Regions from separate parts of the Stappia sp. genome, predicted to be linked through region 1. Evidence: predicted binding sites of a transcription regulator. Region 1 holds the regulator's gene; each other region holds the start of a gene.
The links. The regulator LexA, encoded in region 1, represses DNA repair genes until DNA is damaged. The targets are predictions, from matches to a motif close to TGTTCNNNNTGTGTTCNG.
Positions count from the first base shown of each region.

Region 2: the regulator LexA is predicted to act here: its motif matches at 5,642-5,659, upstream of ABL312_RS01885 (PA0069 family radical SAM protein).
Region 3: the regulator LexA is predicted to act here: its motif matches at 2,859-2,876, upstream of ABL312_RS00295 (DNA recombination protein RmuC).

Region 1 covers NZ_CP157793.1:1,445,930-1,455,487, reverse strand. The annotation lists gene secG (preprotein translocase subunit SecG) at 1-139, opposite strand, end outside; gene tpiA (triose-phosphate isomerase) at 235-990, opposite strand; gene ABL312_RS06305 (SurA N-terminal domain-containing protein) at 1,244-3,133, shown strand; gene trpD (anthranilate phosphoribosyltransferase) at 3,199-4,236, shown strand; gene trpC (indole-3-glycerol phosphate synthase TrpC) at 4,229-5,044, shown strand; gene moaC (cyclic pyranopterin monophosphate synthase MoaC) at 5,071-5,598, shown strand; gene glp (gephyrin-like molybdotransferase Glp) at 5,598-6,812, shown strand; gene lexA (transcriptional repressor LexA) at 7,089-7,805, shown strand; gene ABL312_RS06275 (ComEC/Rec2 family competence protein) at 8,048-9,558, opposite strand, start outside.
Region 2 covers NZ_CP157793.1:411,890-421,447, forward strand. The annotation lists gene smc (chromosome segregation protein SMC) at 1-572, shown strand, start outside; gene ABL312_RS01855 (AtpZ/AtpI family protein) at 783-1,205, shown strand; gene ABL312_RS01860 (F0F1 ATP synthase subunit A) at 1,296-2,054, shown strand; gene ABL312_RS01865 (F0F1 ATP synthase subunit C) at 2,134-2,361, shown strand; gene ABL312_RS01870 (F0F1 ATP synthase subunit B) at 2,485-3,036, shown strand; gene ABL312_RS01875 (F0F1 ATP synthase subunit B) at 3,047-3,526, shown strand; gene ABL312_RS01880 (ribonuclease HII) at 3,679-4,344, opposite strand; gene ABL312_RS01885 (PA0069 family radical SAM protein) at 4,443-5,465, opposite strand; gene ABL312_RS01890 (hypothetical protein) at 5,767-5,997, opposite strand; gene ABL312_RS01895 (AraC family transcriptional regulator) at 6,309-7,292, opposite strand; gene ABL312_RS01900 (cupin domain-containing protein) at 7,776-8,276, shown strand; gene ABL312_RS01905 (FAD-dependent oxidoreductase) at 8,369-9,558, shown strand, end outside.
Region 3 covers NZ_CP157793.1:64,817-74,374, forward strand. The annotation lists gene ABL312_RS00285 (hypothetical protein) at 123-548, shown strand; gene ABL312_RS00290 (glyoxylate/hydroxypyruvate reductase A) at 572-1,516, opposite strand; gene ABL312_RS00295 (DNA recombination protein RmuC) at 1,644-2,858, opposite strand; gene def (peptide deformylase) at 2,964-3,482, shown strand; gene fmt (methionyl-tRNA formyltransferase) at 3,555-4,505, shown strand; gene ABL312_RS00310 (N-acetyltransferase) at 4,539-5,066, shown strand; gene truA (tRNA pseudouridine(38-40) synthase TruA) at 5,105-5,929, shown strand; gene ABL312_RS00320 (DUF2189 domain-containing protein) at 5,896-6,765, opposite strand; gene ABL312_RS00325 (hypothetical protein) at 6,871-7,464, opposite strand; gene dapE (succinyl-diaminopimelate desuccinylase) at 7,476-8,648, opposite strand; gene ABL312_RS00335 (DUF805 domain-containing protein) at 8,698-9,141, opposite strand; gene ABL312_RS00340 (class I SAM-dependent methyltransferase) at 9,365-9,558, shown strand, end outside.

The DNA.
Region 1 (9,558 bases):
TGTTGGCGCTGCCCCGCGTCGAGATCCCGCCGCCGCCGCCGCCGATGCCGAGCGCACCGCCCTCGGAACGCTGGAGCAGAACGACGAGGACGAGCGCGAGCACGACCATCAGGTGAATGACGATGAGTACGGTTTCCATCGAGACCCTGGAGTTCGGAACCTTGAGATTGCGCGCCTTCTACACCAACGGCGGCCGGGTTTCCACCCCGGATCGCACGCCGGGGCGGGTCCGGCTCAGCGCGCGGCGGCTGCGATGGCGAGGAAGTCGTCGGCCTTGAGGCTCGCACCGCCCACCAGCGCCCCGTCGACATTGTCCACGCCGAGAAGCTCCGCCGCATTCGCCGGCTTGACCGACCCGCCATACAGAAGACGGATGCGCGCGCCCCCGCGCCCGAAGCGCTCGGTCAGCGCGGCGCGCATGGCGGCATGCACTTCCGCGACATCGTCCACCGTCGGCGTCAGCCCCGTCCCGATCGCCCACACGGGCTCATAGGCGACGACCAGCGTCTCGGCCGTGGCGCCCTCCGGCACGGATCCGGCCAACTGACGGCCGACGACGGCCAGCGCCTCGCCGGCCTTGCGCTCGGCTTCCGTCTCGCCGACGCAGACGATGGCGACAAGCCCCGCCCGCCACGCGGCCTCGGCCTTGGCACGCACTGTTTCGTCGCTCTCGCCGTGGTCCGCGCGGCGCTCCGAATGGCCGACGATGACGAGCGTTGCGCCGGCATCGGCCAGCATTTCCGCAGACACGTCGCCGGTGTGCGCGCCGCTCGCCGCCGCATGGCAATCCTGCCCGCCGAGGCGCACGGGGCTTCCCGAAAGCCGCGCCGCCGCCGGCGCCAGCAGCGTGGCCGGCGGACACAGCGCCAGATCCGCGACGTCCGCGAGCTTGTCCGCGCCGGCCGCAATCGCCGCGGCTTCCTCCAGCGCGGCCGTCAGGCCGTTCATCTTCCAGTTGCCCGCGATCAGCGGCCTTGGGTCCCGTGCCATCCTGTCAAACGTCCTCTGTGCAGGGCGTTTCGACCGACGCCGCGCCGAGCGATCCGGCGTGTCGAAACCAATGTCGCGCCGGTGCTAGCAGAAATTCGCCGGCAATCAAGTCGACACGCCATCCGAGACCCCTTGCCCGCCTTGCTCACGGCCCGTGCCGTCTCTATGATCCGCCCGCTCCGGATGGCCCGGCCCGCACCCTGCGGTCGGGGCGTGTCCGCTTTCGACCGACTGCGAACCAACGGAACCCGCAATGCTCGATACTCTGCGCGCCGGCGCAAAGTCCTGGATTTCCAAAGTCCTGATCGCCCTCCTCGTGCTCAGTTTCGCGCTCTGGGGCATTTCCGGAGACCTGCTCAACGTCGGCGGCGACCAGGTGGCGACCGTTGGCGAGCAGAAGGTCACCATCGCAGCCTTCGACACCGCCTACCGCCGCGAGCTCGACCGCGTGGGCCGCACCATCGGCCGTCCGCTGTCGACCTCGGAGGGCGCGGCACTCGGACTTCCGCAGCAGGTGCTCGGCCGTCTGGTTGCCGAAGCCGCGCTGAACGAAACCGCGCAGGACATGAACCTCGGGCTGTCGGACGAGGAACTCGTGCGCCAGATCCAGTCCTCGCCGATCTTCCAGGCGCCCGGCGGCGGGTTCGACCGCGCCCTGCTGGCCCGCGTGCTCCAGGCCAACGGCCTGACCGAGGATGCCTTCATCGCCGAGCAGCGCCTGCTTCAGGAACGCCTGCAGATCGCCGAGGCCATCGGCGGCGGTGTCGCCACGCCGCAGCCGATGCTGGAGGCCTTCAACCAGCACGCCAAAGAAGCCCGCACGCTGGACTATGTCGTGCTCGACGCCGCGCGCGCCGGTGAGATCCCCGCGCCGGACGCCGACACGCTCACCGCCTATTTCGAGGAAAACCAGGCGAGCTTCCGCGCGCCCGAATACCGGCGCGTCGCCCTGCTCAAGGTGACCCCGGAGACCGTCGCGCGCCCCGACGAGGTGAGCGCGGAAGAGATCCAGCGCGAGTACGACGCCTCGGGCGAGCGCTTCGGCGAGCCGGAGAGCCGCCGGGCCCTGCAAATGACGCTGACGTCGGAGGAGGATGAGGCGGCGGTGCGTCAGGCGCTCGCGGAAGGCCAGTCCTTCGAGGACATTCTGGCCGCCCGCGACCTGACGGTGGCCGATGTCGATCTCGGCTTCCTGACGCGCGAGGATTTCATCGACCCGGCCATCGGCGACACCGTCTATGCGCTTGAGGAAGGCGCGGTTTCGGAGATCGTCGAGGGCCGGTTCTCGCCGGTTCTGATCAAGGTCGAGGAGGTGCGCCCGGCGCGCAAGACGCCGCTCGACGAAGTCGCCGACGACCTGCGCACGGAGATCGCGGAGCGCCTCGCCGAACGCGAGGTTCTGGACCTCTTCGACGAGATCGAGGACGCACGCGCCGCCGGCGCGACGGTTCCCGAGGTCGCCGGACGCTTCAACCTGCCGCTCGAGACGCCCCCGGCCTTCGACATGGGCGGACGCGGCACGGATGGCGACCCGGTCGATCTGCCGGAGGTCGACGACCTGATCTCCGACGTGTTCGAAAGCGATGTGGGCATCGAGGCGGATCCGCTCCAGCTCGGCCGCAGCGGTTTCGTGTGGTTCGAGGTGGCCGAGGTCATTCCGGCGCGCGACCGCACGCTGGACGAGGTCCGCGAGGACGTGATCGCCGCCTGGACGCAGGACCGGCGCGACGCCCGGCTGAGCGAACTGGCCGAGGAAACACTGCAGGCACTCGAAAGCGGCACCGCGCTCGCCGATCTCGCCGAGGAGAACGGCCTCACGGTCGAGACGCAGACCGGCGTTCTGCGCTCCACGCAGAGCGACACCCTGCCGGCCGAGGCGGTCGCAGGCGCCTTCTCCGGCCCGGTCGGCACCACGGGGAGTGCCGCGCGCGCCGACGGGGCCCGCATCGTCTACCGCGTGACCGACGCCACCGCGCCGGCCTTCTTCGCCGAGGACGCGGAGGTCGCGGCGCTTGGCGAGCGGTTGTCCGGCGCGCTGGAGAACTCGATCATCGGCCAATATGTGGCCGAACGCGAGACGGCGCTCGGCGTGAGCGTCAATCAGGCGAACATCAGCCGGGTGCTCGGTCTCAACGGCCGCTAACCGGCGCGCCATCCGAGACCGGACTTTGAGACCGCGTCCCCCGAGCCCTTGAAAGGACGAGCCCCGTGAGCAACCTCAAGAGCCTGATCGGCAAGGTGGCGGACGGAACGCCGCTGTCGCGCGACGAGGCCCGGACGGCCTTCGACATCATCATGTCGGGCGCGGCGACGCCGGCGCAGATCGGCGGTTTCCTGATGGCGCTGCGCGTGCGCGGCGAGACGGTCGACGAGATCGCCGGCGCGGTCGCGACCATGCGCGCCAAGATGCTGCCCGTCGAGGCGCCCGCCCATGCCGTCGACGTGGTCGGCACGGGCGGCGATGCGTCGGGCAGCTACAACATCTCCACCTGCTCCGCCTTCGTGGTCGCCGGCTGCGGCGTGCCGGTGGCCAAGCACGGCAACCGCTCGCTGTCGTCAAAGTCGGGTGCGGCCGATGTGCTCGCCGCGCTCGGCATCGACATCGACATCCCGCCGGCGGCCATCAGCACCTGCATTCGCGAGGCGGGTCTCGGTTTCATGTTCGCGCCCAACCATCATTCGGCGATGAAGCACGTCGGCCCCGCGCGCGCCGAACTTGGCACGCGCACGATCTTCAACCTGCTGGGCCCCCTGTCGAACCCGGCCGGCGTCCGGCGGCAGATGGTCGGCGTCTTCGCCGAACGCTGGGTGGAGCCCATCGCCGAGGTGCTCGCCTCGCTCGGCTCCGAAGCGGCCTGGGTCGTCCACGGGTCCGACGGGCTCGACGAGATCACCACCACGGGACCGACGACGGTCGCGGCGCTGGAAAACGGCGCGGTGCGCGTCTTCCAGATCGCGCCCGGCGACGTGGGTCTGCCGGTGGCCCGGCCCGAGGATCTGAAGGGCGGCGAGGCCGAGGAAAACGCCGAAGCGCTCGCCGCCGTGCTCGACGGCGCGAAGTCCGCCTATCGCGACACGGTGCTGATGAATGCCGGCGCCACCCTCGTCGTCGCCGGTCACGCCGGCGATCTCGCCGAGGGCGTCGCCCAGGCGGCCCGCTCGATCGACACGGGCGCGGCGCGCGCGCGGCTCGACCGGCTGGTCGCCGTTTCCAACGCCAGGGTTCGCGAGGCCGCCGATGACTGACATTCTGGCGAAGATCGAGGCCTACAAGCGCGAGGAGATCGCCGCCGCAAAGGCCGCCGTTCCGCAGGCCGAGATCGAACGCCGCGCGGCGGCCGCCGACGCGCCGCGCGGGTTTCACGCGGCCCTTGAGGCGAAGCGCGCGGACGGTGCCTACGGGCTGATCGCCGAGATCAAGAAGGCCAGCCCCTCCAAGGGCCTGATCCGCCCGGACTTCGACCCGCCGGCGCTCGCCCGCGCCTATGAGGCCGGCGGGGCGGCCTGCCTCTCCGTGCTGACCGACACGCCGTCGTTTCAGGGCGCGCCGGAGTATCTGGCGCAGGCGCGGGCCGCGACGGCCCTGCCGGTGCTGCGCAAGGATTTCCTCTACGATCCCTATCAGGTCTTCGAGGCCCGCGCCTGGGGCGCGGATTGCATCCTGGTGATTCTCGGAGCCGTCGACGATCCATGCGCGGCCGAGCTGGAACGCACCGCCCTCGATCTCGGCATGGATGTGCTGCTGGAAGTCCACGACGCGGACGAGCTTGAGCGCGCCCTGCGCCTCTCCTCGCCGATGATCGGCATCAACAACCGCAATCTGAAGACCTTCGAGACGCGATTGGAAACCAGCGAGACGCTGGCGCCGGGCGTTCCCGAGGGGCGGATGGTCATCGGCGAGTCCGGTCTGTTCACGCCTGCCGACCTGGAGCGCATGGGCCGGGTCGGCATCACCACCTTCCTGATCGGCGAAAGCCTGATGCGCCAGGACGACGTCGCCGGCGCCACCCGGACGCTGCTGGCGCGCGGCGCGGGCAGCGCCGCCGCCGAGTAACCCGTCTGACCTTCGGAGCCGGTTCGATGACCTCGCCCAAGCTCACCCATATCGACGAGACCGGCGCGGCCAGCATGGTCGACGTCTCGACCAAGGACGTCACGACGCGGGAGGCGACCGCGCAAGGATCCGTGCGCATGCGGCCCGAAACGCTGGAGATGATCCGCTCCGGCAATGCGAAGAAGGGCGACGTGATCGCGGCCGCGCGCATCGCCGGCATCATGGCGGCCAAGCGCACCCACGATCTCATTCCCCTGTGTCACCCTCTGGCCCTGTCCAAGGTCACCGTCGATATCGTCGCGGACGACGCACTGCCGGGCCTGAGCGTTACCGCCTATGCCAAGCTCGCCGGCCAGACCGGGGTGGAGATGGAGGCACTGACCGCCTGCTCCGTCGCCTGCCTGACGATCTACGACATGGCGAAGGCCGTCGACCGGGGCATGGTCATCGAGGCCGTGCGCGTCGTCGCCAAGTCCGGCGGCAAGTCCGGCGACTGGGCGCTCGATCCCGAGACCGGGGCGCTCGCGGGCAGCCCCTCGGAGACCGCCGGCTGATGTCGCTGATCTCCGTCGACGAGGCACTGGCGCGGCTGCTCGGCGGGGTCGCGCCGCTGGAGAGCGAGCGCGTGCCGCTCGACCGCGCCAACGGCCGCATTCTGGCGGAGGATCTCGCCGCCACGCGCACGCAACCGCCCTTCCCGGCCTCCGCCATGGACGGCTACGCAGTGCGCGCCGCCGATATCGCCACGGTGCCGGCAATGCTCACCGTGATCGGCGAGGCACCGGCGGGGCATGGATTTTCCGGCACGGTCGGCCCCGGACAGGCGGTGCGCATCTTCACCGGCGCGCCGGTGCCGGAGGGCGCCGACACGATCCTCATTCAGGAAAACGCGACGCGCGAGGGCGACCGGCTGACCGCAACGGAACCGGCGGCCGCCGGCCGCTTCATCCGACCGGCCGGGCTCGATTTTTCCGCCGGCGAGGTGTTGCTGACCGCCGGCACGCGGCTTGGTTTCCGCGATCTGGCGCTTGCCGCCGCCATGAACCACGCGGACCTTCCGGTGCGCCGGCGGCCGCGCGTCGCAATTCTCGCCACGGGCGATGAACTCGTGGAACCGGGTACCGAGCCCGGTCCCGACCAGATCATCGCCTCGAATCACGCCGGCGTCGCAGCCCTTGCGGAAGATTGCGGCGCCGAGGCGCATCAGCTCGGCATCGCCCCCGACCGCAAGGAGGCGCTGGCCGGGAAGATCCGGGCCGCCGATCGGCTCGGCGCCGACATTCTCGTCACCCTCGGTGGCGCCTCGGTCGGCGATCACGACCTGGTGCAGGACGTGCTCGGCGACGAAGGCATGGATCTCGCCTTCTGGCGGATCGCCATGCGGCCGGGCAAGCCGCTGATGGCCGGTCACATCGGCAAGATGCGGGTGCTCGGCCTGCCCGGCAACCCGGTGTCGAGCCTCGTCTGTTCGCTGCTGTTCCTGCGCCCGTTGATCGGCGCGCTGCTCGGCCGCGCGCAAGATCCGCGCCGCGCGGAACAGCTGCCGCTCGCCGTCGACGTCGGCGAAAACGACCGGCGCGAGGACTATCTGCGCGCCGCGATCCGCACCGACGCACAAGGACGCGAGAGCGTCGAGCCCTTCGCGCGGCAGGATTCCTCGATGCTCGCGACCCTTGCCCGCGCCGACGCGCTTGTCGTCCGCCCGCCCCACGCCCCGGCCCTGACCGCCGGGACGCCGGTGCCGGTCCTGCGCCTGCCCGAACACTGAATTCTCCCTTCCGCGCGCCCGCCGCGTCCTGCCGCCACGACAAACGGTTGTGGAACAAGGCAAGAACGGTTAGACTATGTTCATGATTTGTCCGTAGCCTCGAGTCGAGGGCGTTTCGGGCCGGAGCGCAAGCCGGGGCACTTGGACCCGGGCCCGGCCTGCCTGCGACACAAAGGGCCGGATGACGTCTGGACGACGGCCGGTGTGCGGTGCCGCCTTGACAGTTTGTGTCGAGAGGGCCGTTTTCGGCGAGATGGCGAGTGGGGACCCCGGCGGATGCTGACGCGCAAGCAACACGAATTGCTCCTTTTCATCCACGAGCGGCTGAAGGAAACCGGCGTTCCGCCCTCCTTCGACGAGATGAAGGACGCGCTGGACCTGAAGTCCAAGTCGGGCATCCACCGCCTGATCACGGCGCTGGAGGAACGCGGCTTCATCCGCCGCCTGCCGAACCGGGCGCGCGCGCTGGAGATCGTCAAGCTGCCCGAGTCCGTCGCGCCCGGTCTTGCCGCGCCGCGCGGTCAGGGGTTCTCTCCCTCCGTCATCGAGGGCTCGCGCGGCAAGGCGGAGGCGCCGTCCCCGTCGGCCCCGCCGCCCGAGCCGCAGGGAGAGACCGTGTCCATCCCCGTGATGGGGCGAATCGCGGCCGGTGTTCCGATCGAGGCGATCCAGTCGCACAGCCACACGGTGAGCATGCCGGCGGACCTCCTGAGCAGCGGAGAACATTACGCGCTCGAAGTGCGTGGCGATTCGATGATCGACGCCGGCATTCTCGACGGCGACACGGTGGTGATCCGCAAGTCGGACAGCGCCGAGAGCGGCGAAATCGTCGTCGCCCTGATCGACGACGAGGAAGCCACGCTGAAGCGGTTGCGCAAGAAGGGCGCCTCCATCGCGCTCGAAGCGGCCAATCCGGCCTATGAAACGCGGATCTTCGGGCCCGGTCGCGTGCGCATCCAGGGCAAGCTGGTGTCCCTGTTCCGCCGCTACTGAGGGTCACTGCGACAGGGTGCGGCCCGACCCGAACGCCGCCTCGGTCGGGTCCGGCGACCGAGGGACGTCAGAACATGTCTGCCCGGGCCGGTGAAGCGGGGCTGATGTGCGGCGTCCCTGCACGGGCCGGCGACTTGAGCCCGGGTGCCTGCGCCAGGGTTCCTGCGGTCGAGTGGCTGAGTTCGAGTGGCTGGGTTGGGGTGCCTGGGTTGGGGTGTTTGGGGTCGGATACCTTAGCCCGGTTACCTGAACTCCGTGCGCGGCACAGAACGCCAGGGGCGCCAGCCGGCGTAGCTCGGGCGCACGCGGATCGTCGGGACGCCGGGCGCCGGTGCACGCTCTTCCGTCGTGGGCGGCGGATCGGAGACCGGCGGCGCGCGGGAGGCATGCGCTGTGCCAGCGTTTGCGCCGACAGCCACCTCGGTGGCGTTTCGCCTTTCTAAGGCCGCGTCTCCCTCATCCGGCTTTCGCTCAACCAGTATTCGCGCGGCCCCTCCTCTCTCAGGAACTTCTCCGTCCAGTGGCTCTCCATCGGCCAACTCTCCCTTGGGCGTCTCCGGCTGTGTCTCGGCGACCGTCATGAGGATTCCTTCGTCGCGAACCGCCGGGGAAAGACCGATCCGCTCCCCGGGCGGAGCGATCTCGGCGCCCGGACGCTCGGGCTGCCGAGCCGGCAATGTGTCCGCCTCATTCGAGGGAAACGAAGGATGCGACGCGCCGATGTCGGAACCGCCCGCGCGCAATGTCTCAGCCGCCGGCTCGGGTGGCCCGAGGTAGAGGGCAACGGTGCCCGTGCGCGCGAGCCGGGTCGCGTCGAACACCGCGCGCGCGGCGCAGTTCGCGGGTGCCCGCAGTTCGCTGACGATGATGTCGGCCCGCCGGCAATCCTCCGCGAAGGCGGAGGCCTCGCGCACCAGCGAGATCACCAGCGGCCGCACGGTCTCGCGCGGGCGCCGGGCATGCGGCGGGGTGTCGTCGTCTGCGCCGCCGTCTGCGGTGTCACCGGCCCGCCCGCCGTCGCCGCCCCCCGGAATTTGACCCGCGCCGTCGCTTGGGTAGGCGAGGATCACGCAGGCCGTGTCGTCGCAGCGGCGCGTGCGCGCCGACATGCCGCGGTCGCGCAGGCTCTCGCCGTCGACCCCGTCGGCGCGCAGCCACATCTCGCTCAGAAAGCTGCCCGGGCGGCCGCTCACGGTGAGCGCGCCGGTTTCGTCGCGCACGGCGACAACGCGCCCGCTGTCGGAAATCAGCACGTCGGGGCGCACATGCAGCGCCTGAGCCGCCGCCGCCAAACCAAGCGGCACGACGCACAGCCGTCGGTATCCGCGCGGCGCGAGGCACAGGAGCCCGCCCGCCGCCACGACGGCCAGAAGCGTCGCGAGTTGCGAGGGCGCGCCGAGCACCCCGCCGCCTGGCGTTTGCGCGTGCGCCCAGTGGGACACCGCGACGACCCGATCGAGGGCCGCGCCCATCAGGGTGAGCGGCGCCGTCTCGAGCCCGAAGGGCATCAACGCCAGCGCCAGCACGGCCATGGGCATGATCGCGAGGCTCACCACCGGCATCGCGATCAGATTGATCAGCGGTCCGAGCGGCGCGATCCGGTGGAAGTGATGCGCGCCGATGATCCCGGTCGCCGCGCCCGCGATCAGCGAGGTCAGCAGAATGCCGCCGAGCCACTTGCCCGAGAAGAGCACGCCCCGCACCGCAATCCCATGCTCGACCCGCTCCTTCGGCGGCCGCGCCGCCTTGCGCC
Region 2 (9,558 bases), 1.0 Mb from region 1:
GCGGCACGCTGATCACCGACCGTGACGACCTGATCGAGGCGATCAAGCGCCTGCGCGGCGGCATCTCGAACATCAACCGCGAGGCGCGCGAGCGCCTGCTGACCGCCTTCGACATCGTCAACGGCCATTTCCAGCGTCTGTTCACCCATCTGTTCGGCGGCGGCACGGCGGAACTCCAGCTGGTCGACGCCGAGGACCCGCTCGACGCCGGGCTGGAGATCATCGCCCGCCCGCCGGGCAAGAAGCCGCAGACCATGACGCTTCTGTCGGGCGGCGAGCAGGCGCTGACCGCCATGGCGCTGATCTTCGCGGTGTTCCTGACCAACCCGGCACCGATCTGCGTGCTCGACGAGGTGGACGCGCCGCTCGACGACGCCAATGTGGAGCGCTACTGCGACCTGCTCGACGAGATGACGCGGTCCACCGAAACCCGCTTCGTCGTGATCACGCACAACCCGATCACCATGGCGCGCATGAACCGTCTGTTCGGCGTGACGATGGCCGAACGCGGCGTGTCGCAGCTGGTTTCCGTGGATCTGGAGACGGCGGAGCGATTCCGCGAGGCCGTGTAGCGCCGCTGCCATGCAGCATTCCGGCCTCGGCAATTGGTGGAAGACCTCTTGCCGGCTTCTCTCGTGGCGATAATAAATCATATATATCAGATAGTTATGTTGTTTCGGCCTGTTCTTGACAGGGCCGGGGGTGCCGACTATGGTGCGCCCGGCTTCCAAGGGCACGCGGGCTTTTTTCCGGTGCGCGACACGAGAAGGGGACGGGTTCGAATGTCTCCGGACGAGAGCGACGACGGCGACAGGGATCGCAGGCTCACGGAAGCGGAATTGTCCGAGCGAAGAGACCGGCTGGTTCGATCGCTCGAGGACAGGGCGCCCAAGGTCGAGGATCCCAGGGCTGCCGCGTCTTCGGGCGCCGGACACGGGTTCGCGCAGGCCATGAAGCTGTCGACGGAATTCGTCGCGGGCGTTGTGGTCGGAGCGGGGATCGGCTGGCTGATCGACAGAGGATTGGGAACGAGTCCCTGGGGCTTGATCGTCTTCCTTCTGTTGGGCTTTTGTGCGGGCGTCCTGAATGTGCTGCGATCCGCCGGCGTCGTGGCCGAGCCTGACAGGCGGGCACAGGATGACGCGACGCATGACCGGACGCCGGGCAGCGGGACTGACCGGACGCCGGGCAATGAGACGAAGTGACCGGACGCCGGGCGGCCGGACGACAAGAACGTGAACCAGATTTCCAGGCGCGTGCGCGCCGCAAGCGACCGCTAAAGAGGGGCCGACCCGGTGGCGAACGATCCGATCTCGCAATTTCAGATCAAATCCCTTGTTCCGATCGAGGTCGGAGGTCTCGACCTTTCCTTCACCAACTCCTCGCTGTTCATGGTCGCGACGACCGCGGCCGTGGCCGCGTTCCTGATCCTGTCGACGAACGGGCGCGGGCTGGTGCCGGGGCGCTGGCAGTCGATGGCGGAGCTCAGCTACGAGTTCGTCGCCAACACCTTGCGAAGCTCGGCCGGCAATGAGGGCATGCGCTTCTTCCCGCTGGTGTTCTCGCTCTTCATGTTCGTGTTGATCGCCAACCTGTTCGGCATGTTCCCCTATTTCTTCACCGTCACCAGCCACATCATCGTCACCTTCATGCTGGCGCTGCTGGTGATCGGGACCGTCACGGTCTATGGCTTCGCCAAGCATGGCGCGAAGTTCCTGCATCTCTTCGCGCCTTCCGGCGTGCCGCCGGTGATGTACATCCTGGTGACGCCGATCGAGGTCATCTCGTTCCTGTCGCGCCCGGTCAGCCTGTCGGTGCGTCTGTTCGCCAACATGCTCGCCGGCCACATCACGCTGAAGGTGTTCGCCGGCTTCGTGGTGTCGCTTCTGGCGGCGGAAGGGCTCGGGGTCTTCGGGCCGCTGCTCTCGATCCTGCCGCTGATCATGACCATCGCCATCACGGCGCTGGAGTTCCTGGTGTCCTTCCTCCAGGCCTATGTTTTCACGGTTCTGACTTGCATGTACCTCAACGATGCGCTGCATCCGAGCCACTAGAAGTCAGTCTGGTCTGGCTCCGCACTGATGCGCGGAGCCGCCCTTTCGTCGCTGCAATCTCACTCAAGGAGCAAGTGTCATGGAAGCTGAAGCAGCAAAGTACATCGGTGCCGGTCTCGCCTGTCTCGGCATGGGCGGTGCCGCCCTCGGCCTCGGCAACATCTTCGGCAACTACCTGTCGGGCGCGCTGCGCAACCCGTCCGCCGCCGACGGCCAGTTCGGCCGCCTCATCCTCGGCTTCGCCGTGACCGAGGCGCTCGGCATTTTCTCGCTTCTCGTCGCGCTCCTCCTGCTCTTCGCCGTCTAAGGCACGACAGAGCGTCAGCGACGCGGGCTATCTGACCGGGCGCATTCGAGGCATTCGAGGATGCGCCCGGTCGGCGCTTCGCGACCTTCGTGAAGCCGAAAGACTGCGGCATTGGAGAGAGTCATGGCCACCACGAGTGCCGAAACCCAAACCGGAACCGTCGTCCCCGCCGACGCGCAGGGCTCGGCCGGCTTCCCGCCGTTCGACGGCTCCACCTACGCCTCCCAGATCCTCTGGCTCGCGATCACCTTCGGCCTGCTCTACTGGATCATGGCCAAGGTCGCCCTGCCGCGCATCAGCGGGATCCTCGAGGATCGCCGCGACCGGATCGCCGGCGATATCGCCGAGGCGAACCGTCTGAACGAAGAGAGCAACGCCGCGATCGCCGCCTACGAGCAGGCGCTGGCCGAGGCCCGGGCGAACGCCCACAAGATCGCTCAGGAAACGCGCGACAAGCTGAAGGCCGACGTCGAGCGCCGCCGCGCGGCGACCGAGAAGGATCTGGCCGAAAAGCTGTCCGCCGCGGAATCCCGGATCCGGGACATCAAGGCGGCCGCGATGGAAAACGTCGGCGAGATCGCCACGGACACCACCTCCGCGCTGGTCGAGCAATTGATCGGCAAGGCGCCGACGAAGACGGAACTGTCCAAGGCCGTCGACGGCGCGATGAAGTGAGGACCGCGTGATGGATTCTTCTGCATGGGCCCTCATTGGCCTCATTCTCTTTCTTGCCCTGCTCGCCTATCTCAAGGTGCCGGGCATGGTCGGCTCCGGGCTCGACAAGCGCGCCGACGGCATCCGCAAGGAACTCGATGACGCGCGCAGGCTGCGCGAGGAAGCCCAGTCGCTGCTGGCCGAATACCAGCGCCGTCGTCAGGAGGCCGAGGAAGAGGCCGCCGGCATCGTCGCGGAGGCCAAGCGCGAGGCGGATCGCCTGACCGAGGAGGCCAATGCCGCCCTTGAGGAAATGATCGCGCGCCGCACGGAAGCCGCCGAGCGCAAGATCGCCCAGGCCGAGGGCCAGGCCATCGCCGAGGTGCGCGGACGCGCCGCCGACATCGCGATCCTGGCGGCCGAGCATATTCTGGCCGGCAAGGTGTCGGGGAAGCCGGGCGAGGAGCTTCTCGCCAAGAGCATCGAGGAAGTGAAGGCGCGGCTCAACTGAGGCTCCCGCCGATCCTGTCCGTCATGTTTTCGCGAAACGGCCCTTCGGGGCCGTTTTTGCGTTTGGGCCGTGCTGCGGCGACTGGCGCGGCCTCGGGCGGGCGGATCCGCAATGAATGAGTCGGCGCGCAGCGACCGCCGTGGCGCGTCCGGTCAGCGGCTGCCGTCCCGTTTGGAGACGGCTGCGACGGGGCGAAAACTTCGGCGATGCAGCGGGCAGGGGCCGTACTCGGAGAGCCCGGTGGCATGCGCGGCGGTACCGTAGCCCTTGTGTCCGGCGAAGCCATAGGCGGGCCAGACACGACCCATGCGCGCCATCAGGCGGTCCCGGGTCACCTTGGCGACGATCGAGGCGGCGGCAATGCACAGCAGCCGGCCGTCGCCCTTGATGGCCGACTGGCCCGGGCAGGGCAGGCCCGGCGGCACGTCCCGCCCGTCGATCAGACAAGCGGCCGGCGCCATGTCGAGTGCGGCGGCGGCCTTGCTCATCGCGGCCAGCGTGGCGGCGCGGATATTCAGCCGGTCGATGGTCGCGGGGGCCGCGAAGGCAACACCGACGTGTGCCCGGCCGAGGATCTCCTCGTAGAGACGCTCGCGCGTGGCCGCGCTCAGGGTCTTGGAATCGCCGAGCCCCTGGGGAAGATCGTCGTAATCGAGGATGACGGCCGCGCAGGCGACCGGACCCGCCCAGGGGCCGCGCCCGGCCTCGTCGATGCCGGCGAGGCAATGGCCGAAGCGCGACGCCAGTCCGCGCTCGACGCCTGGATCGAGGCGGGCGGGGAGGTCGAGCGACAGGGCGGTCTTAAGCGCGAAGTCCATGGCACAATGCTTACAGCGACCGGCGCGCGCGGCAATGTGCGGGGCCGCGGCCCCCGTCACTTGTCCACCGCCGTCGGCACGCCACGGCGCGCGTGCCGTCAGAAGAGCTGCAATTGCACCCCGCCTGCGGACGGCGGGGCAAACAGATCCGTGGCGAGCGGTCTTCGGCGCGTATTGAGCCCGAGCCGCCGGCAGGCGAGCGAGAAGCGCTGCGCGAGCTGGCGGGCATAGGGGCCCTCGCCGCGCATGCGCTTGCCCCATTGCGCGTCATAGTCCTTTCCTCCGCGCATGGAGCGCACGAGGCTCATCACATGGCGGAAGCTGTCCGGACGGTTGCGCAGCAGCCAGTCGCGAAACAGCGGACTGACCTCGATCGGCAGGCGCAGCAATATATAGCCGGCCTCGGCCGCGCCATGCTCCTGCGCCGCGTCCAGAATGCGTTCCATCTCCGAATCGGTCAGCGCCGGAATCACGGGCGCGACCATCACGGAGGTCGGGATCCCCGCCTCCGACAACGCCCGGATTGCGGAGAGCCGGCGGGTGGGCGTCGCGGCACGTGGCTCCATGGAGCGGGCGAGCTTGCGATCGAGCGTGGTGACGGAGAGCGCCACCTTGACGAGACCGCGCTCGGCCATCGGGGCCAGAAGATCGAGATCACGCAGGATCAGAGCGGATTTGGTGACGATGCCGACCGGATGGCTGCAGCGGTCGAGCACCTCCAGGATCTCGCGCATGATGCGGCGCTCGCGTTCGACCGGCTGATAGGGGTCGGTGTTGGTGCCGATGGCGATGGTGCGCGGCTTGTACCCCGGTTTCGCCAGTTCGCGCTCCAGCAGTTCGGCCGCATTCGGCTTGACGGTGAGTTTCGTCTCGAAATCGATGCCCGGAGAGAGCCCGACATAGGCATGGCTGGGACGGGCGAAACAATAGATGCAGCCGTGTTCGCAGCCGCGATAGGGATTGATCGACCGGTCGAAGGAGATATCCGGCGATTCGTTGCGGGTGATGATCGTGCGCGCCCGCTCTTCGTGCACCTCGGTCTTGAGCGGCGGCAGATCCTCCAGCGTCGCCCAGCCGTCGTCGAAGGCCTGCGAGCTTTCGCGCTCGAAGCGCCCGGCCATGTTGAGCCCGGCGGCACGACCCCGGGCGCGGGCCACGAGACTGTCTCCGGGCTGCCCGGAGACAGTCGGCCCGGCGCCGGTCTCGTCGGCGGGGGGCTGGTCCCGGGACACGGAGAGGGGATCGGGGATCGGGGCGGCTGACACGGGCGCGGTCCTTGTCCTGTCGGTCACAGGAAAGGAACATAACAGGAACAATCGGCGCGAGGAAGTCCTGTTGATCTGCGCCGGCGCGTTTGTCCGAACGCAAGAGGCCACCCCGGTGCGACACCGGGGTGGCCTTTATGTGAAAGGAGGACGAGGATCAGCCGTCCGTCTCGGTCGCGGCCGTGAATTCCTCCTCCGACAGCGTGCCGTTGGCATCCGCATCGGCTTCGGCGAAGGCCGCCATCGTCATGTCGGGCATGGCCGCCGTGACTTCGGCGTAGGTCAGCTCACCGTTCTGGTCGGCATCCAGCTCCGCGAAGCTCGCAGCTTGCGCCGCCGCGGCAGTCGCAAAGGACAGGGCGGCGATGGTTGCGATGGTCTTCTTCATGGATCTAGCCTCCGTTCTTCATTCTGGATGACGGCGCTCCGGACGTCCGGGTGAAGCCGTCAGCGAACGACCTCCTGCCGTCCACGAGAAACAAGATCGTTTCCGATGGTGGTTGCTAAATGAAAATCGAAGGGAAATATCATGAAGAGATAATGGCGCTCCAAAGACGTGTCAAAATATAGAAAATAAACGCATTAAAATGTGTCGATCGAAGTATCGCGCAAAACGTATTTATTTTAGAATATAATGGGGCTTATGAGGCGAATTAATTTCGCCATATTTTTTTAAGGTTACGATGGGGAAGATGATATTTATCTTCCGCGCCTGAGTGTATCGCTCGGACGCTCTCCGTAGGCGGAGCGATAGGCGCTGGCGGCACGTCCCAGATGCGTGAAGCCGGACGCGTAGATCAGATCGGTGACACTGTCGTCGCCGACGCCGCCGAGCAGGCGTTCGCGCAGCAGGGCCAGGCGGCGGGCCTGAATGGCCTCGGTCAGCGTCTCGCCGCGATGGCGCTTGAAGGCGGACTGAAGCGCGCGCAGCGAGCATCCGCAGTGACGGGCGAGCGCGGCGTGGTCGATGGCGTCGTCGATATGGGCGTCGATGTAGTCGAGCGCATCGGCGATGCGGCGCGGCTCGCCCCGGGTGGTGTCGGGCAGGCGAAACAGGGCGGCGCGCCGGTCGTTGTCGTGGGTCCACAGCAGCGAGTGCGCGACCGCCTGGGCGATCTGCTGCAATGCGGCCTGGCGCTGCGGCGCGTCGTCCTCGGCCAGCCGGGCGAGATGCGCCACCTGCATCGCGATGGTGCGCCCGGGTTCCGTGTCCAGTTTCAGCGTCGGCGCGAAGACGATTTCCTCCACCGGCGCGTCCAGATAGGCGGCCATGGCCTGTTCCAGCGGGCTGCGGTCGAGCATCAGGATCAACTGGCCGCAGGAGGCCCGCCATTTCATGATCGTCGGCCGGGTGGGCGACAGGAGCGAGGCGGCGCGTCCGGGCCGCGTCTGGCTGATGTCGCTGCCGCAGGCGATGTCCGCGCCGCCCCGCACCGGGATCTGCAGGAGAAAGAATTTCTCCAGGCAGCCGGGGTCGATCTCCACGTCCCCGCCATAGGCGACATAATTGATGGACCCGCCGGGAAAGCGGCGGCTGTTGTGAACGGCGGAAAAGGTCTGGGCACGGTCGAGCGGCTTCAGCCGGTGCGCGCAGAAGATCCGCCCGACTTCCTCCTCGGCCCGGGCAACCTCCCGGGTCGCGACCTTGACATGGGCGGCAAGCGGCAGACGTGCGCCCGTCATCCGTGCCCTCCGGCTAGAGCAATTTCAGCAAAAGTTGGAGACTTTTGCGCTCGTGAAATTGCGTGAAAACAAAGTTACAGAGCATTTCGAATGCGTCAGCGTTCACGGGAAATGCTCTGGTGTGCTGCGGCTTTGCGCCAGGCTCTCTCTGGAGTATGCGCCCGGGCGTGCCGGTGCGCGGGGTGTTCGCGCGGGTCGTTCGCCGACCCTTGTCATATCCTACGAGACTAACACGCGCCGATGGCCGCGTCATGCTGCGCCGCAACGCAGGCGCCCGGGGGCGTCCTTCCGGCGCGCCGGCTTCGCTGGATGGATAATCGCGTCGCCCAGCGGATAGACCCGGTTCGCTCACCTGCGCTTTGCTCGACGTCTCAGAGGACATCCGGCGCCGCCGAAGAGCGGCATCTCCAAAAGGGCCGGATGAGAGGAGACAGTCGCCGCGCGCCATGCGGCCCACGCGGCGGCGCAATCGGGAGTGAGACAATGAAGACGTCCGTCGCCAACATGGTTCAGGTGAACACCGACCCGGGCATCACGGCCGCCGGCACGGGGCTGGACGAGGTGGAATGGAACATCCTCGGCCACACCTACTGGATGAAGTCGGAGGGCGAGGCCTGCTTCTGTTTCGAAACGCTGGACCCGCCGGGCACCTTCGTGCCGCCGCACATCCACCCCACGCAGGATGAGTTCATCTATGTGCTGGAAGGTCGCTTCGACCTCTATCTCGACGGTCAGCACCATCAGGCCAATGCGGGCGACCTGGTGCGCATGCCGATGGGCATTCCGCACGGCTATTACAATCTGACCGACAAGCCGACGCGCGGTCTGTTCTGGGTGAGCCCGGCGCGGCGTCTGCGCGAGCTGTTCGACAATCTCCACAATCTCGGCGACCCGGAAGAGGTCGTGCGCCAGTCCGCCCTGCGCGAGGTGCAGTTCCTCAAGCCGGAGGAGATGGCCTTCGACCCGCTCTCCCTGAAGGGCTGACGCGCACGGGCCGGACCTTGCGTCGCGGCCCAGTTCGTCCGGCGGTCCCGCGCCGCGGGGCCGGCCGTTTTCCGTTTCGTCAGGAGACAGTCATGGTCAAGCGCAAGCGCGTCTGCGTCATCGGCGCCGGCGTCAGCGGACTTGCGTCCGCCAACGCCTTCAAGGCCCGGGGGCATGAGGTTACCGTCTACGAACGCGGCGCCGATCTCGGCGGCGTGTGGGAGCCGTCGCGCTCCTACCCCGGCATCAAGACCCAAAGCCCGAAGGATCTCTATCGCTATTCCGGCATGGCGATGCCGGACGACTATCCCGAATGGCCCTCCGGCCGGCAGGTCTACGAGTATCTGTGGAGTTTCGCGGAAAAGAACGAGCTGCTGCCGCTGATCCGCTTCTCCCACACCGTCCGCCATATCGACCGGCGCGCCGAGGGCGGCTGGCGGGTGAAGGTGGAAGGGACCGGCGGGCAGAGCGACACCGTCGCCTTCGATTTCGTCGTGGTCGCCAGCGGCACCTTCACCGACAAGAACGTCCTCACCCACCGGGGCCAGCAGGCCTTCGAGGCGGCCGGCGGCACGGTGATGCATTCGTGCGAATACACCGACCCGGCGATGATCCGAGACAAGAATGTCGTCGTGCTCGGCTTCTCCAAGTCCGCGACGGATGTGGCGGTCAACGCGGTGAAGGAGGGCGCGCGCTCGGTCACCATGGTCTACCTGGAGCCGGTCTGGCGCATTCCCTACCATTTCGCCGGGCTGATCAACTTCAAGCGCATTCTTTATTGCCGGGCGTCGGAGGCGATGTTCCTGCCCTGGGGGGCGGGCGGCATCGGACGGGCCGCGCGGGCGCTCGCCAAACCGCTGATCTGGGCGAACTGGCGGGCTCTGGAAGCGCTGCTCACCATGCAGCACGGCCTGAAGAAACTGGGCCTCAGGCCCGAGAAGCCCATCGAGACGACGATTTCCTGCGGTCTGCCGATCGCGACCGAAGGCTTCTTCGATCTCGTCAAGGCGGGCCGGATCCGGACGATCCAGGGCACCTTCGACCACTACGAGGACGGCCAGGTGGTGCTGACCGGCGGCGAGAAACTGCCCCTCGACGTGGCGATCCAGGCGACCGGCTGGAAGCTCGGCGTGCCTTATCTCGATGAGGCCGCGCGCGCCGCGCTGCTGGAGGACGACGGGCAATACCGGCTCTATCGGCTGATCGTCAATCCGGACCTGCCGGATCTCGGGTTCGTCGGCTTCAATTCGTCCTTCGCGACCGTGCTGACCAGCGACATGGC
Region 3 (9,558 bases), 1.4 Mb from region 1:
CGGGGGCCCGGTCGTTCGCGCAAGGATCTTGCGCGTGAATCTTGCAAGAGAGTGATGAGGAGCGCGCGCCGTCAGGCCCTGACGGCGGCTGGCGTGCGCCCGGACGGACCAGACCGACGACCATGTTGCACGTGATACCCCATGCGGTTTTCCTCCATGTGGAGGACAACCCCGACGAAGCGCGCCTCTTCCGCGATGCGCTGGCGCGGGTGACCGCGAACATCCGCATTCGCCGGGTGAGTTCGGCGGAGACGGCGCTCGGCTTGATGCCGGTGCCGCGGCCGGGCGATGCCGGCCCTCCCTTCGACTGCGTGGTGTCGCGCCTGCGCCTGCCCGGGCGCAGCGGTCAGGATCTGGCGCGCGCGCTGCGCCAGCGCTACGACGCCGCCACCCTGCCGCTGGTGGCGGTCACGCATGACGTTCCGGCCGCCGCCGAAACGCCCTTCGACGCGGTGTATCAGAAGGCCGCGAGCGTGCGGGCGATGGAACCCGTCGCCCATGCCATCGTCGACCTGTGGTTTTCCCAGGCGCGCCGCTTCCACTGCTGACGCGCCCGGGCTCAAGCCGATCCTCAGTAGCCGCGCGCCGGGTCGACGCGGTTTTCCAGGTCCGCGCCCGCCTCGAAGGCGCGGATCTGCGCGGCGACATAGTCGATGATCGCATCCGGGTCGCTGTCGGCCGCGATATGCGGCGTGACGACGGCGGTTTCCAGATCCCACAGCGGACTGTCCGCCGGCAGCGGTTCGGTCTCGAAGACGTCGAGGCTCGCCGCGATCAGCGTCCCGTCGCGCAGGGCTTGCGCGATGTCGGCCTCGACGTGGCTGCCGCCGCGCCCGGCATTGATGAAGACCGGACCGCCGAGCGCGCCGTCGCGCGGCAGCTTGTCCAGCACGCCGCGGTCGATCAGGCCATGCGTCTGCGGGGTGAGCGGCAGCAGGTTCACCAGAATGTCGGTGCGCGCCAGAAAGGCGTCGAAGGCCTCTTCGCCGGCAAAGCATTCCACGCCGGCGAGATCCTTCGGCGTGCGCGCCCAACCTGCGACCCGGTAGCCGAGACGCACGAGAACCTCGGCCGCATCCGCCCCGAGCACCCCGAGACCGAGGATGCCGACCCGCACGTCGCGTGCGGCTGCCTGCGCATGCGGCGTCCACTCGTGCCGGCGCTGCTGGGCGGCATAGCGCAGATGCTGGCGATGGTGCAGCAGCACCTGAAGGGTGATCCATTCGCTCATGCGTCCGGTGAGATCCGGATCGACCACGCGTACGATCGGCACGTCCGGAAGGCCCTGCTGGCCGAGCAGATGGTCGACGCCCGCGCCGAGCGAAAAGACGGCCTGAAGGTTCGGGCAGGCGGTGAGCGCCGACGCCGGTGCCTTCCAGGTAAGGGCATAGCGGATGTCGGCGGGATCGCCCATGGCGTCCGGCCAGATTCGGATGTCGCGATCCGGAAGACGCGCCCGCAGCCGCTCCGCCCAGGGGCCCGCGTCCCATCCCGTGACTGCAATCAGGATCGCCATGCGTCGTGTCCTCCCGCGCCATGTGTCGTCATTGTGTGTCGTCGTCATGTGCTGATAGCGCGCCGGGACGGGGGCAGGGAAGGGCGAAGTCCTTGTTTTTTCGGGCTCGGACCCCAATCGCCGGCCCTCAATCCCCGGCTTGGGCGAGACGCGGGCCCGGTGCGGCAGATGTCGCTTCGTCGTGGTCGCCGGCGGCCGGCGCGTCCTCCGCGTCCTCGGGCGGGTCGAGATCCAGCGCGCCGATGCCGCGCCCGCGCCGGGAGATCTTGTCGGTGGAGATCAGGATCTGGTCGATGTCGCGCCCGGCCTGCCCGAAATGGCTCTGCAGCTTGCGCACGCGCTGGTCGAGCCGGTCGACGTCCTCCACCAGATGCGCGACCTCCGCCTGGATCAGATGCGCCTCCTCGCGCATGCGCGCGTCCTTCAGCACCGACTGCACCACCTGGATCGACAGCAGCAGCAGCGTCGGCGAGACGATGACGATCCGCAGCCGATGGGCGCGCTGGACTAGATCGTCGAACTGCTCGTGGATTTCGGCGAAGACGCTTTCCGACGGCACGAAGAGGAAGGCGGTGTCCTGCGTCTCGCCGGGGATGAGATAGCGCGCGTGAATGTCGGCGAGATGCTTGCCGATGTCGCGCCGGAAACGGGCGCGCGCGGCCTTCAGCGCCTGGGGCTCGCGCGCCGCGCGCAACTGCGTGTGCGCCTCCAGCGGAAACTTGGCGTCGATGACGAGCGGCGGTGCGTCGTTCGGAAGATGGATCAGGCAGTCCGGCCGCACGCCGCTCGAAAGCGTGGCCTGGAAGGTGTAGCCGTCGGCGGGAAGCGCATCGCGAATGAGCGCCTCCATCCGCCCCTGACCGAAGGCGCCGCGCGTCTGCTTGTCGGCGAGCACGGCGCGCAGGTCGCCGACCTGCCCCGTCAGGTCGCGGATCGTCGTCTGCGCCCGGTCGATCACGGCGAGGCGTTCGTGCAGGTGGCGCAATCCGTCGTGGGTGCGCCGCGTGCTCTCCGCCATCGACTGGCCGAGCTTGTGGCTCATGCCGTCGAGCCGCTCGTTCACCGCGCGCACCAGATCGCCCTGACGGCTGCCGAAAACCTCGGCCATGGTCTGCATGCGGCCGGTCATTTCCGATTGCAGCTTCAGCAGATCGGCGATCCGGGCCTCCAGCGCCTGCGCCTGGGCGCGGGCGATCCGCTCGGCCCGCCGGCGCCCCCGCGACAGGCGCACGAGCAACCCCAGGCAGAGGATCAGGGCCGCGCCCAGCGTCGCGCCGCCGGCCAGCAGGGCCTCGCCGAGCGCGACCGGGCGCCCGGCGATGGAGAAGAGAATCGCATCCATGGAAACAAATATAGAACATCGTGCCCCCGCCGGAAACGCCGCTCATGGCGGCTCCCGTGGTTCGCACGCGTTGACCTTGCCCGCCGGATTGCATATTTCACCGCCATGACGAAACGCGACATCCTCATCATTCCGGACTCTAAGCTGCGTCTGGTCAGCGAGCCCGTGGCAACGGTCGACGACGGCGTGCGCCAGCTCGCCGACGACATGCTGGAGACCATGTACGACGCGCCCGGCATCGGGCTCGCCGCGATCCAGATCGGCGTGCCGACCCGCATGCTGGTTCTCGACGTGGCGCGCGAGGGCGAGGAGCCCGATCCGATGGTGGTGATCAACCCGCAGGTCGTGTGGGAATCGCCGGAGCGCTCCACCTATCAGGAGGGTTGCCTGTCGATCCCGGAGTACTACGAGGATGTCGAACGCCCGGCCCGGATCGGGGTGAAGTTCCTCGACCGCGAGGGCGCGGCGCGCGAGATCGAGGCCGACGGCCTGCTCGCCACCTGCCTGCAGCACGAGATCGACCATCTCAACGGCGTGCTGTTCATCGATCACCTGTCGAAGCTGAAGCGCGACCGGGTGGTCAAGAAGTTCCAGAAACAGGCGCGGCTCACGCAAAAGGCCTGAGCCGGCCCGCGTCACGCCGCCTCGACACATCCGACAGGACACACCCGACAGGACAAGGGCTCCCGCATGACCTTGCGCATCGTCTTCATGGGCACGCCCGATTTCGCCGTGCCGACCCTGATGGAGATCGTCGGGCAGGGGCATGATGTCGTCGCCTGCTACACCCAGCCGCCGCGCAAGGCGGGCCGGGGCATGGAGGAGCGCAAGTCGGCCGTGCACCGGGCCGCCGAAACGCTCGGCATCGAGGTGCGCACGCCGCTTTCGCTCAAGGACGCGGACGAACAGGCGCGCTTTGCCGACCTTGCCCCTGACGTCGCCGTGGTGGTCGCCTACGGGCTGCTGCTGCCGCAGCCGATCCTCGACGCGCCCGTGCACGGCTGTCTGAACCTGCATGCCTCGCTGCTGCCGCGCTGGCGCGGCGCGGCGCCGATCAACCGCGCCATCATGGCGGGCGACGCCGAAACCGGCGTCGAGGTGATGAAGATGGAGGCCGGCCTCGACACCGGCCCCGTCTACATGGCCGAGCGGGTGCGCATCGACGAGACGATGACCGCCGGCGATCTGCACGACCGGCTCGCGGCGCTCGGCGGCGATCTGATGGTGCGCGCGCTGGCGGCGCTGCCGCGCGGCGGGCTGAGCGCGACGCCGCAGGCCGAGGACGGCGTGACCTACGCAAAGAAGATCGACAAGGCCGAGACCCGCATCGACTGGACCCGGCCCGCGCGCGCGGTGCACGATCACATTCGCGGCCTGTCGCCGTTCCCCGGCGCCTGGTGCGAGATGGAGATCGGCGGCAAGCGCGAACGGGTGAAGATCCTGCGCAGCGCGCTGGAGACGGAAACGGAGCAAGACGCCGCCGCGCCGGGAACCGTTCTGTCGCCTGGGGGCGAGGGCGGGCTGCGCATTGCCTGTGGCGCGGGCGCGGTGCGGCTCGTGCAGGTTCAGCGCGCCGGGCGCAAGCCGATGGGCGTCGACGAGTTTCAGCGCGGCGCGCAGCTTCGCGTCGGCGCGACGATTGCGTAAGATGTGGCCCACCCATCACCGCGGATGCACCTCATGACCCATCCCTTGCCCGAACCCGTCATCCGTCCCGTCGCCGAGGGCGACGCGGGCGCGATCGCGCTGCTGCTCGCCGCCGCTTTCGGCCAGGACACGGAGGCGCGCCTCGTCGCGGAGCTGCGCGGCTGCGGCGCGCTGGTGATGGAGCGGGTGGCGGTCGATCCCGACGGAACGATCGACGGCTATGTCGCCTTCTCGCGGGTCACCGGCGCCGGTCCCGCGCATCGGCTGGCGATCTCCTGCCTCGCGCCGGTCGCCGTGCGCCCCGACCGTCAGCGCACGGGCATCGCGACGATGCTTCTGGAGGCGAGCCTGCGCGAGCTTGCCGACCGGGATGAGGATCTCGTGCTGGTGCTCGGCCCGCCGGCCTTCTTCCCGCGCTTCGGCTTCGACGCGGAACTGGCGAAGAAGGTGCGCGCGCCTTACGCGGGCGCCTTCTTTCAGGCGCTGGCCTTGACCGACGCGGCGCGCGCCGCGCTGCCCATCGAGGTCAGTTTCGCAACGCCCTTCCAGGCGTTCGACTAGACGCCGTTCCGCACTCCCGTCCGTCAGGCACCCCGCACATGCCCCGCTACAAGCTCACCGTCGAATACGACGGCCGGCCCTTCGTCGGCTGGCAGCGTCAGGCCAACGGCCCCTCCGTGCAGGCCGTGATCGAGCGCGCCATCGCCGCCTTTTGCGGGCAGACGGTCACCATCGGCGCGGCCGGGCGCACGGATGCCGGCGTGCATGCGCTCGGGCAGGTGGTGCATGTGGATCTGGACAAGGACTGGCCGACGGGCACGGTCTTCGGCGCGCTCAACTTCCATTGTCAGCCCGACCCGGTGGCGATCCTCGCGGTCGAGGCGATGCATGAGGGCTTCGACGCCCGCTTTTCCGCGATCCGCCGGCACTATCGCTACCGCATCGCCAACCGGTTGCCGCCGCTGACCCATGACCGGGGGCTTGCCTGGCACGTGAAGAAGCCGCTCGACGCCGATGCGATGAACGATGCCGCGCAGGTCTTCGTCGGCCATCACGATTTCACGACCTTCCGTCACTCGCGCTGTCAGGCGAAGAGCCCCTGGAAGACGCTGGAAGCCTTCCGCGTATGGCGCGAGGGTGACGCCGTGATCGCGGAGTGCAGCTCGCGCTCCTTCCTGCACAATCAGGTGCGCTCCATGGTGGGCACGCTGCGGCTGGTGGGCGAGGGGCGCTGGGGTCCGGCGGAGGTCGCCGCCGCGCTTGCCGCGCGCGACCGCGAGGCCTGCGGGCCCGTCGCCCCGCCGGACGGGCTCTATCTGACACGCGTCGATTATCGCGGTGCGGACGCGGACCGCGAGGCCCGCGCCGCCTGGCTGGCCGGTGAGGGCGCTCAGGCCGGGCCGGACGCGGCCTCGGAGGGCTGAGCGGCCGTCGTCCCGTCGCTCCCCTCGGCCGGGGCCGGGGGAACCAGACGCCGGTAGAGGTGCCAGGTGGTGTGACCGAGGATCGGCAGGCTGACCAGCAGGCCGATGAAGATCGGCAGCATCGACACCAGCAGCGTGACCGTGACGATGATCGCCCAGCCGATCATCGGGACGGGGCTGGTGACCACCGAGCGCACGCTGGTGATCATCGCTGTGATGAAGTCGACGTCCCGGTCGAGCAGCATCGGGAAGGACACCACCGTCAGCGAGAACAGGATGATCGACAGGGCGGCGCCGACCAGATTGCCGATCAGCAGGAACATCAGGCCTTCGGGCGTGGTCACCACCACGTCGACGAATTCGGCGAAGCTGGCGAAGGACTGGAAACCGAGGAACAGCGCCAGCAGCAGGCGCACCTGATACATCCACATGACCTGGACGAAGAGCACGACGAAGGCCATCCAGGCGAGTTCCCGGCGGCGCTGTGCCCAGATCACGCCGAGCACGCCGCCCCAGGTCAGCGGCTGTCCGCTCTCCAGTCGCCGGCTGACCTCATACAGTCCGACCGCGATGAACGGGCCGACGAGACCGAAGGCGACGGCCAGCGGATAGCTGAGATAGGGCATGCCGAGCGCGGACGCGGTCATCAGCACGACGATGCCGCCGATGGCGTAGACCCCGCCGAAGAACAGCCCGAAGACCGGAGCTGTGCGAAAATCCCGCATGCCGGCGCCGAGCGCGTCGACGATCGTCTGAAAGGTGATCGCGTTGACCCGGGTCGGGTCCGGGCGGGCGGGAGCGTGCACGGGCGCGGTGGTCGTGTCGCTGGATGTCATTCTTGTCTCCTCCGGATGGATTGTCGTTTGGAGACAGAATGCCACTGCGACGCCGTGTCGCAAAGCCGAACCGCGCGTGCCCGCCATGCGACGTTGGGCGGACCCCTATAGACCGAAAAGCCGGGCCGTCGCCTCGCTCAGGACGATGCCGGAGAGATACTCAAGCACCACCACCCCGCCGGCGACGACGGGCGGGCAGCCGAGCGTCACCCGCGTCGCGATGTAGCGGTAGCGCACGAAGACCAGTGTCGCGACCAGCAGGAACAGCATCAGCAGCCCGCCGGGCAGGAACCCGATGAGGTGCAGCGCGAACAGGGGCGCGGTCACCAGCGCCATGACGAGCGCCGACCAGTTGCGCACCACCACATAGGCGACATAGCCCGCGCCGACGCCGAGCGGGCCGGCGATCAGCGCGAGCACCAGCGGCACGAACACCCAGTCGAGGCCGAGCGCCACGGCCCGCGCGGTCAGGAAGAGCTCCAGCGACAGGGGCGCGACGTCGGCGGCCTCGCCGCTCACGAGCACGCGTGCTTCGGAGAGCGAGGCCAGCGCAACGAGCGGCAGCAGCAGAAGGATCACCGAGAAGGAGCGCCAGAAGCCGGCAAAACTCGTGTCGAAGCCGGCCAGCGCGCCGGGCCGGTTCAGCAGCAGGTTCCAGGCGGCGGCGGTGGAGCGCTGGATCTCCGCAAGGCTCGGCATGGCGCGGGCTTTCAGTGTGCCGGGAAATAGGCGTCGAGGAACCGGCGGTAGATCGCCGCCAGCCGGTCGAGGTCGGCGGTGGCGACGCGCTCGTCGACCTGGTGCATGGTCTGGCCGACGAGGCCGAACTCGACCACGGGGCAGTGGTTCTTGATGAAGCGCGCGTCCGAGGTGCCGCCGCCCGTCGACAGCTCCGGGCGTTTGCCCGTCTCCGCCTCGATGGCGTCGGCAAGCGCGGCGATCAGGGTCTCGTCATGGGTGAGAAAGCTGTCGGAGGCGTCCTCGGTGAAGGCGAGATCCCAGTCGCAGGTCAGCGGGCCGACCGCCTCGAGCGTGGCCCTGAGGTGGGCGCGCAGGCTCTCCACCGACCATGTGTCGTTGAAGCGCACGTTGAAGCGCGCGCGCGCCTGGCGCGGGATCACGTTGAAGGCCGGATTGCCGACATCGAGCGAGGTGATTTCCAGATTGGACGGCTGGAAGCGGTCGTTGCCGGCATCGAGCGTCAGCCCGGTCAAGGCGCCGACCAGCGCCAGCAGATCCGGCACCGGGTTCTTTGCCAGATGCGGATAGGCGACGTGGCCCTGCACGCCGGTGACCGTCAGCGTGCCCGACACCGAGCCGCGCCGTCCGACCTTGATCGCGTCGCCGAGGGCGGCCGGGTTGGTCGGCTCGCCCAGGATGCAGGCGTCGAAGACATGGCCCTGCGCCTTCGCCCAGTCGAGCAGCTTCGCCGTGCCGTTGACCGCCGGGCCCTCCTCGTCGCCGGTGATGAGGAAGGACAGCGTGCCGGACAGCGCGCCGCCCCTTGCGCCGACGAGATCGAGCGCGGCGGCCGCGAAGGCCGCGATCCCGCCCTTCATGTCGACCGCGCCGCGCCCGAAAAGCACGCCGTCGGCGATGTCGCCCTGAAACGGCGGGTGGGTCCAGGCGGTCTCGTCGCCGGGCGGCACCACGTCGGTGTGGCCGGCGAAGACGACATGCGGCCGCCCCGAGCCGATGGTGGCGAAGAGATTTTCCACGTCCGCCGTGCCGGGCTGCGAGAAGGTCATGCGGGTGACGGCGAAGCCCGCCGCCGAAAGGCGTTCTTCCAGCAGCGCCAGCGCTCCGCCCTCGGCCGGCGTGACGGACGGGCAGCGCAGAAGGTCGCGCGCAAGGGCCACGGCGGGGGACAGGGCATCGGTCATGGGACAATTCCGGTTCGCGCGGGAGACGGGGCGACGTGAGAACGGGCGGTCAGGTCGGGCGCTTCCAGCGGCTGTTGGGCCCGGGGCCGTAGGCGTTCGGACCCGGCGTGCCGGGTATCAGGCCGAGGCCGACGATGAAGGCGATATTGATGCCGGGAATGAACACGGCGATGGCCAGGAAGCCGGTGAGCCCGCGATCCTGCAGCCGCTTGATGACGAGGGCGAGTTCCACCCATTGGAACAGCATCAGCGCATAGGGAACGAGCGGATTGGATTCCACGAAGGCCGCGACGGCCATCTCCAGCGACTGCGGTTCGTCGAGATTCACGCCGGACAGGTCCATGTCGCGCAGTCCCACCGTGATGAGGATCGCGAAGATCGCCCAGACCAGCGCGAAGGCGAGCCAATAGGGCTCGCGCGAGACGCGCCCGATCGGGTTGAAGAACAGCCAGAGCGGTCCGAGCGGGCCGGGATGGGGAACGGGCGAGGCCATGGAGATCCTGTCCGGATAACGACTGCACCGCACTTAGGCGGACTGGCGACGACAATCAAGCCGCCGTCACACCTTCTGCCCGGTCAACTGCCCGCGTTAAGGGAGGATTATGGGAAGGGTGGTATGCCGAAGGTGCCGAGGACGCGCGAAGGGCGGCCCGGCATGCGTCGATCCGCCTGGCGGGTCGGCCGGCGGATCAGACCCCAGACAGGAGCCAGGCACCGTGTTCAGCTTATCGCCCGTCTCGCCCGACAATACGTTTCGCAAGAAGCGGATCGAACGGGTTTGCAAGATGATCGCGGATCACGTGGCGCGCCACGGTCATTGCCGGATCATCGACCTTGGCGGCACGCGCGGCTTCTGGGAGGTCTGGCGCGACATGATCGACTTCGACACCGTGTCGATCACCTGCGTCAA